DNA from 2 places in the Pseudomonas sp. Marseille-QA0892 genome. Region 1 is predicted to be linked to the other one. Evidence: predicted binding sites of a transcription regulator. Region 1 holds the regulator's gene; the other holds the start of a gene.
What was found. The regulator LexA, encoded in region 1, represses DNA repair genes until DNA is damaged. The targets are predictions, from matches to a motif close to CTGTNTNNNNANACAG.
Positions count from the first base shown of each region.

Region 1 (4,423 bases):
AAGCAGGACCCTACCTTGCCGCTGATTCAGGCTGTTGCAGTCGGCGAGGAGACGGAAAACACCGGGCTTACGCCAGAAATGCTCGAGTCCTGGCGCCAGTCGATCAAGGCGTTGGCGTTGCGTTTTCGTGAAGGGCTCAGCGAAATCTGATTTCTTGCTAGAGTCCGCCAGCTTCGCTGCTACAATGGCGGGTCAACAACGCGAGAGCCCCTTATGTCGACGTCCTTCCTTGAAATTGTTGAACTGCCTGATGGGCGCATTGCCCTTCGTCGTGCCGAGGACGAGCAGATGTTAGTCGAGCTCAACTTCACCGAAGCCGCCAAGGCGTTCATGCAGGGACATCATGTCGAGGTGGCCAAGGCCATGCTCAGCGTAGGTGTGCAGATGGCCGGAGAGCTGGCTGAGAATGATTTTCAGCACGACGAGCCTGATCGCGTTCTTCACTAACCCGATACCGTGCCGATCTGTTCTGCCTACGTTCATCTCCGCGTAAGTAGGAACACGGCTCGCTGCGTAAACATCCCTTCCAAGGCCATGTGGGATACTGTCGCTGACTGCGCGTCCCGCGCGGCATCCCCTTTTGCATATCTACTGGGGTAGCGGTTTCTCACTCGGAATGCATCTGCGCTAAGTCACTATGAGTGGCTCTAGGCTAGCGAGTCCGTCAGTAATTCATCTTGATGTTCAAGCCCTGCGCGTTGCCCGCTAGGGCTGCGAGGCTCAGCTGACGCCGCTCGCTACGGGAAAGCTTGTCGAACCACGTAACCACGGTATGGCTGCGGCCCAGGCTCAGCGCATCACAGGCGAGCTGTAGAGCGGCCTGGTTACCGCTCGGTTGAAGCAGCAGGATGCGCTCTCGATTCAACCCAGCATCACGGAGCCATGTCCGTGAAAGGCTTGTAGGTGGAGCGATGAGTGTCAGCCAGCGCGCGTCGCTGTTCTCGCTCAGGTCTCGCAAAACCGGCGCTAGCAAATGCAGGCACAGGCCTGAGGCACCGGAAAGGGTGATTTCGCTCAGGGTCTCGGCGTCTGTAAAGCCAACTTCTGCCGGCACGACGAGCGTTTCAGGAACCAGTAGCCCCACAGGCGGAGGGGGAGAAGACAACGGCAACTGGAATTGCATGGTTCGCTCCTTACCTTCGGATCACGCCGACACTCAACCCTTCAATAGTCAGGCTCTGCTGCTCCAGGTCCACCTCGATCGGATCGAACTCAGGGTTTTCAGCGATCAGCCAAACCTTATTGCCTTCTCGTTTGAAGCGTTTCACGGTGACTTCGTCATCGAGGCGTGCGACGACAACCTGGCCATTGAGTGCATCCTGTGTGCGGTGCACAGCCAAAAGGTCGCCATCGTGAATGCCGATGTCCTTCATACTCATGCCGCGGACCTTCAACAGGTAGTCGGCCTTTGGTTTGAAGAAATCCGGATTGATCTTGCACGCGTCTTCAATATGTTCCTGCGCCAGGATTGGGGCGCCTGCGGCTACGCGGCCGATGATAGGTAGCCCTTCATCCTCCGTGCCCGGTTCGAAGCCGGGGACGCGAATCCCGCGGGAGGCACCGGGTGTCATCTCAATGGCGCCCTTGCGCGCGAGGGCCTTTAGATGCTCTTCCGCAGCGTTTGGCGACTTGAACCCCAACTTCGTGGCAATCTCTGCACGTGTCGGCGGGTAACCGTTGTCTTCGATGCAGCGTTTGATGAATGTCAGGATTTCGGACTGGCGAGGCGTGAGCTTCAGCATGATGGCTCTGGCTTTTTATACAGGTGCTGGAAGTATATACAGTGTGCGCTGTTTGGCAATGCTCCTGTTACGCTCTGTCTGAGCAGACTTGCGCCTATAGATAGGCTCATCGATGATTGGCTATGCTTGACACTACAACAAGGTGAAACGTATGTTTCAAACACTTGTTTGTCAGGCATTTTTCAAATGGCCCAGTCGGAAACGGTCGAGCGCATACTCGACGCGGCGGAACAGCTGTTCGCCGAGAAAGGATTTGCGGAGACATCGCTGCGGCTGATCACCAGCAAGGCAGGTGTCAACCTGGCCGCAGTGAACTACCACTTCGGTTCAAAGAAGTCGCTCATCCAGGCGGTCTTTTCACGCTTCCTTGGGCCCTTCTGCGTGAATCTCGAACGTGAGTTGGATCTGCATGAGTCATCAGGTGCTAGTGCACCTGGCCTCGAGGAGCTTCTGCAGCTGGTGGTCGAACAAATGATCATCATCAAGCCTCGCAACGGTAATGACCTCTCGATGTTCATGCGATTGCTAGGGCTCGCCTTCAGCGAAAGTCAGGGACATCTGCGCCGTTACCTGGAGGAGGTGTATGGACGCGTTTTTCGCCGATTCATGCATCTGGTCCATGATGCTGCTCCGGACATTCCGCCCATCGAACTGTTCTGGCGGGTTCACTTCATGCTGGGTTCCGTTGCCTTCACCATGTCCGGGATAAAGGCCCTCAGGGCGATGGCAGAGAATGACTTCGGTGTGCATATGTCTACTGAGCAGGTGCTCCGCCTGATGGTGCCGTTCGTTGCTGCCGGCATGCGTGCCGATTCCGCGGTGACCGATGCCTCGCTCGCAAACGCTCAGTACCATCGACCGGCACTGTCGAACCCCTCCAGCTGATCCGTTAAGCTACGCCATTCACTTCGTACCGGCCCTTACGGTCGGTTCGACGGTTCCCTATGGCGCGAACATGCGCGCCTGACATCCAGTAAGGATTCGTTATGAATGGCTCCCTGATGCTCGACGTCCAGGGCACCTGGCTGACGGCTGAAGACCGGCACCTGTTGCGTCAGCCCCAGGTGGGCGGCTTGATCCTCTTTGCACGTAACGTGGAAACGCCTGCCCAAGTACGGGAGCTGTGCCGTGCCATTCGTGCGGTCCGCCCCGACATCTTGCTGGCGATCGACCAGGAAGGAGGGCGAGTACAGCGTATCCGCGACGGCTTCGTTCGGTTGCCTGCGATGCGCGACTTCGAAGGCCGTTCGGATGCGATACAACTCGCTCGGCATTGTGGCTGGGTCATGGCGACAGAGGTGCTTTCGGTTGGCCTCGATTTCAGTTTTGCCCCGGTGCTCGATCTCGACCATGGTCGTAGCGGCGTGATTGGTAGCCGCGCCTTTGGCGCTGACCCCTTGCGCACGGTCCCGCTGGCCGAAAGCTTCCTGGCAGGCATGAACGATGCCGGCATGCAAGCGACGGGCAAGCACTTCCCCGGGCACGGTTGGGCGGAGGCCGATTCGCATGTCGCCATCCCCGTCGATGATCGAAGCCTGAAGACCATCCGCGCCTGCGACATGGTGCCATTTTCGCGTTTGAGCCATCGGCTCGCAGCCGTGATGCCGGCACATGTCATCTATCCTCAAGTTGATGAGCAGCCCGCAGGGTTTTCTAAGCGATGGCTACAGGACATCCTGCGCGGCGAGTTAGGTTTTGAGGGCGTGATTTTCAGTGATGATCTCTCCATGGCAGGTGCGCACGTAGCTGGGGATGCGGGAAGCCGGATCGAAGCGGCGCTCAGCGCGGGCTGTGATATGGGCCTCGTCTGCAACGATCGGGCAGCGGCTGAGTTGGCATTGAGCACCTTGCAGCGACTCGACGTGAAGCCGAGCCCTCGGCTGTCTCGCATGCAGGCGACCGGAATGAGCAGTGATGACTATCGGTCCTCGCCCCGCTGGCTCGAAGCGCTTCGCGCGTTACGCGCCGCATCTCTCGTCGCCTGAGGCCTATATGACGGTCCACGCAGTCATTGGCGGTACAGGGTTGACCCAGCTCGAAGGTCTTGTCCTTCGAGATGCGCTGACGGTTCAGACGCCTTTCGGCGTACCCTCAGCCGAGATCCTGCGTGGCGAGTTTGCTGGCGGTGACGTGCTCTTTTTGGCACGGCATGGCCATCCACACCGCATCCCGCCGCATCAGGTCAATTACCGAGCCAATCTATGGGCACTGAAGGAAGCCGGTGCGGACTCCGTTATCGCTGTCAATGCCGTAGGGGGTATTCACTCGGCAATGGGCAGCGGACATCTGTGTGTGCCGCATCAGATCATTGATTACACATGGGGTCGGGAGCACACTTTTTTCGAGGGTGTACTCCCACACGTCACTCACATCGATTTCAGTGAGCCGTACGACGCGGCGTTACGGGCTCGGTTGATCGATTCGCTTACGCGAACCGGTGTCGCTTTCAGTTCCCATGGTGTGTATGGCGCCACACAGGGGCCTCGATTGGAGACAGCAGCAGAGGTTCAGCGGTTGGAGCGGGACGGCTGCGACATCGTTGGCATGACGGGAATGCCGGAGGCGGCACTGGCACGGGAGATCGAGCTTCCCTACGCATGCCTGGCGCTGGTCGTAAACCCGGCGGCAGGCAAGTCCAGCGGGCCCATCACGATGTCGGAAATCGACCACGCATTGGCGGG
Region 1 covers NZ_CM143104.1:1,229,169-1,233,591, forward strand. Annotated here, with positions in the region: gene ACY8D3_RS05715 (DUF6586 family protein) at 1-150, shown strand, start outside; gene ACY8D3_RS05720 (hypothetical protein) at 214-447, shown strand; gene sulA (SOS-induced cell division inhibitor SulA) at 665-1,123, opposite strand; gene lexA (transcriptional repressor LexA) at 1,134-1,742, opposite strand; gene ACY8D3_RS05735 (TetR/AcrR family transcriptional regulator) at 1,929-2,627, shown strand; gene nagZ (beta-N-acetylhexosaminidase) at 2,729-3,727, shown strand; gene ACY8D3_RS05745 (S-methyl-5'-thioinosine phosphorylase) at 3,735-4,423, shown strand, end outside.

Region 2 (4,423 bases), 1.9 Mb from region 1:
GCTGGCAGCGTCCAGCTCCCGAACAGCTGTCCGGGTCGCTTTGCTACCACGTGCCTTATGGACGAAAAGATGCTGGTGTCCTTGCGCCGCAACTTGCGGCAAGTGAGTGACAGTAAGCACCTGGCCCTTCTCACCCAAACGGCGTAGCAACTGCCCAACCACCTCTGCGGTAGGGCCGCCGATACCCACGTCCACCTCGTCAAATACCAGCGTCGGTACGCGCGAGGTCTGTGCCGTGATGACCTGAATCGCCAGGCTAATGCGAGACAGTTCGCCACCAGACGCAACCTTCGCAAGGCCCTTCAAGGGCTGCCCAGGGTTGGCACTGACCAAAAACTCGACCTGCTCAAGGCCGTAAGGCTGAGGGTCGTCGTTCTGCGCAGAACGCAGCTCGATCGCGAAGCGGCCCCCCGGCATGCCGAGTCGCTGCATCTCTTTCTCGACCTTGGTTGCCAAAGTTTTGCTGGCCTTGTTTCGCACCTGGCTGAGCGCCTGGGCTTTCTCCTGATAGTGGCGCAGGTAGGATCCCAGCTCGTCTTCAAGGCGCTCGATGGCTTCGTCGCTTGCGTTCAGGCCTTCGAGCTCTGTCATGAGTTGTTGCTGAAGCACGCCGAGCTCGTCAGGCTGGATACGATGCTTGCGCGCCAGGGTATAGATCGCATCGAGACGCTCCTCCAGTTGCTGCTGGCGCTGCGGGTCGGCATCGAAGTTGTCCAGGAAGCGGTTGAGTTCTCCCACCGCTTCCTCAACCTGGATCTGCGCGCTTGAAAGGAGGTTGATGGCTTCCTGCATGGCGGCAGGTTGATTACCGGTCGCGGTGAGGCGATTGAGGCTGGCTGTAAGCGCGGACAGTACATTTCCGCTATCGCTCTCGCTACACATGTCTATGACTTGCCTACATGAGCCAAGCAGGCTTTCTGCATTCGAGAGCGCCTTGTGTTCCTCTTCCAGTTGTTCAAGCTCGTTCTCGCCCAGTGCAAGATTGGCAAGCTCTTCGAGCTGATAGCTCAGCAGCTGGTGACGTGCGCGTTGCTCGTCGCCGCTGGTAGAAAGGCGTTCAAGCTCTGTACGGGTTTGTCGCCAGCGCTGAGATGCCAGCTGGACCTGGCGCGACAAATCCCCAGCACCCGCGTACTCGTCCAGCAGACGGCGATGAGTGTCAGGCTTGAGCAGCGATTGATGTTCGTGCTGGCTGTGGATATCGATCAGCAGGCCGCCAAGGCTTTTCAAATCACCAAGCGGGCAGGGCGTGCCGTTGATATAGCCTCGCGAACGGCCTTCTGCGGTAATCACGCGGCGAAGAATGCAGTGCCCGTCGTGCTCGAGATCGCGGCCCGCGAGCCAGGCGGCGGCCTCCGGAATGTCTCTCAAATCGAAACTTGCGAGGATGTCGGCCTTGTCCGCACCGGGGCGGACGACGCCGCTGTCTGCGCGATCGCCCAACGCAAGGCTCAAGGCATCGAGCATGATCGACTTGCCCGCGCCGGTTTCACCTGTGATGACACTCATGCCGCCGCGCAGCTCGAGGTCAAGGTGTTCAACGATCGCGTAATTATGAACGGACAGGTGCACCAGCATGGGAAGGCTCCGAACAAGGTTTCGAATGCGTGCTGGGTATTTATACAGTGGTCTCTGCAGGCTGGCAACGTACCGCCTGTCCGCTCTGACGAAACCGCATGATCTCTTTCCCACGGACCCTTGAAGGTTCGTTTCTTGGCCCCATATAGCCGGCAAGCAAATCGGTTCCATGAGAGCCGCACGATAATTGGAGGAGATTCGCATGGCTGACGAGCAGAACCTGGATACCCAGAATCCTGAGGACGTAGTGGCCGCCGGCGAGCAGACCGATAGCGACCTGCTGGCGCGCATCGAGCAGCTCGAAGAACAATTGGCCGCCGCGCAGGATCAGTCGCTGCGCACCGCGGCTGAGCTGCAGAACGTGCGCCGCCGTGCCGAGCAGGACGTGGAGAAGGCGCACAAGTTTGCCCTTGAGAAATTCGCTGGTGATCTGCTGGGTGTCGTCGACAGTCTTGAGCGCGGCCTGGAGCTTTCCAGCGCAGATGACGAGACCATCCGCCCCATGCGCGAGGGCATGGAACTGACGTTGAAGATGCTTCAGGACACCCTCAAGCGGCATCAGATCGAAGCCATCGATCCGCACGGTGCGCCCTTCAACCCCGAGCACCATCAGGCCATGGCGATGGAAGAGAGCACCCATGTCGAGCCCAACAGCGTGCTCAAGGTGTTCCAGAAGGGGTATCTGGTCAGTGGCCGTCTGCTTCGTCCGGCGATGGTCGTGGTTAGCAAGGCACCGGTCGAGCCACCACCGAGCATCGACGAAAAAGCTTGAATTCGGGGTGAACGCCCCCATTTAACCGATCAACCGAGTATTGCAGGTCCCTGGGCGGGCCGCACGGAATCCAAAGTTTCTGGAGAGGATTATGGGCAAGATCATTGGTATCGACCTGGGAACCACCAACTCCTGCGTGGCCATCCTGGAAAACGGTAACGTAAAGGTTATCGAGAACGCAGAAGGTACTCGCACCACGCCTTCCATCATCGCCTACACCAACGATGGTGAAACACTGGTCGGGCAATCCGCAAAGCGTCAGGCGGTGACCAACCCGCAGAACACGCTATACGCGGTGAAGCGCTTGATCGGCCGTCGTTTCGAGGAAGACGTCGTTCAGAAAGACATCAAGATGGTCCCCTACACGATCACCAAGGCTGACAACGGAGACGCCTGGGTCGAAGTAAAGGGCCAGAAGATGGCACCGCCGCAGATTTCGGCGGAAGTGCTGAAGAAGATGAAGAAGACCGCCGAGGATTACCTGGGCGAAACCGTCAGCGAAGCGGTCATCACCGTTCCTGCATACTTCAATGATAGCCAGCGTCAAGCGACCAAAGATGCCGGGCGCATCGCCGGTCTGGACGTAAAGCGCATCATCAACGAGCCTACGGCGGCGGCGCTGGCGTACGGCATGGACAAGGCCAAGGGCGATCACACGGTCATCGTGTATGACCTGGGTGGCGGTACGTTCGACGTGTCCGTGATCGAAATCGCCGAGGTGGATGGCGAGCACCAGTTCGAAGTGCTTGCGACCAACGGCGACACGTTCCTTGGCGGTGAAGACTTCGACATTCGTCTGATCGATTACCTTGTCGACGAATTCAAGAAAGAAACCGGGATGAATCTGAAAGGCGATCCGTTGGCCATGCAGCGCCTGAAGGAGGCTGCAGAGAAGGCGAAGATCGAACTGTCGTCGAGCCAGCAGACCGACGTGAACCTGCCATACATTACGGCTGACTCGTCTGGTCCGAAGCACCTGAACGTGAAAATCTCGCGTGCCAAGCTTGAATCGCTGGTCGAAGATCTGGTCGAGCGCACCATCGAGCCTTGCCGCGTTGCGCTGAAGGACGCCGGTATCGACGTTTCCAGCATCAACGACGTCATTCTCGTGGGTGGCCAGACCCGTATGCCGCTGGTACAAAAGCGCGTCGCCGAGTTCTTCAACAAGGAAGCGCGCAAGGACGTCAACCCGGATGAAGCGGTTGCGATCGGTGCTGCCATTCAAGGCGCCGTCCTCGCCGGTGACGTGAAGGACGTACTGCTGCTTGATGTCTCTCCGCTGACACTGGGTATCGAAACCCTGGGTGGTGTAATGACGCCGCTGATCGAGAAAAACACCACGATTCCGACCAAGAAATCGCAGGTGTTCTCGACCGCTGACGACAACCAGTCTGCCGTGACCATTCATGTCCTGCAGGGCGAACGCAAGCAAGCCGCGCAGAACAAGTCGCTGGGTCGATTTGACCTGGCCGAGATCCCGCCGGCGCCGCGTGGCGTTCCGCAGATCGAAGTCACGTTCGACATCGACGCCAACGGCATCCTGCACGTAGGCGCGAAGGACAAGGCAACCGGCAAGCAGCAGTCGATCGTCATCAAGGCGAACTCGGGTCTCTCCGAGGAAGAAATCGAGCAAATGGTGCGTGATGCCGAGGCCAACGCCGAGGATGATCGGAAGTTCGAGGAGTTGGTCGCGGCCCGTAACCAGGGTGACCAGTTGGTCCACGCGACCCGCAAGATGCTGACCGAGGCCGGCGACAAGGCAACAGCTGAAGAGAAGGCGGCGATCGAGACAGCGATCGGCGAGCTGGAAACGGCTGTGCGTGGCGATGACAAGAGCGTCATCGAGGCCAAGGTCAATGCCTTGTCTCAGGCGTCAGCTCCGCTGGCGCAGAAGATGTACGCCGAACAGCAGCCAGGCGATGCAACCAAAGCCGAGGGCGCTTCGAAGCCGGCCGGTGACGACGTCGTCGACGCGGAGTTCGAAGAGGTCAAGGACAACAAGTAAACGTCACGTTTGCTTTGCTCCCCGCGCGGCCGTAGGTCGCGCGTCTCGACTCACTACGCGGGGGCTTG
Region 2 covers NZ_CM143104.1:3,158,952-3,163,374, reverse strand. Annotated here, with positions in the region: gene recN (DNA repair protein RecN) at 1-1,578, opposite strand, end outside; gene grpE (nucleotide exchange factor GrpE) at 1,781-2,350, shown strand; gene dnaK (molecular chaperone DnaK) at 2,442-4,355, shown strand.
Region 2: the regulator LexA is predicted to act here: its motif matches at 1,611-1,626, upstream of recN (DNA repair protein RecN).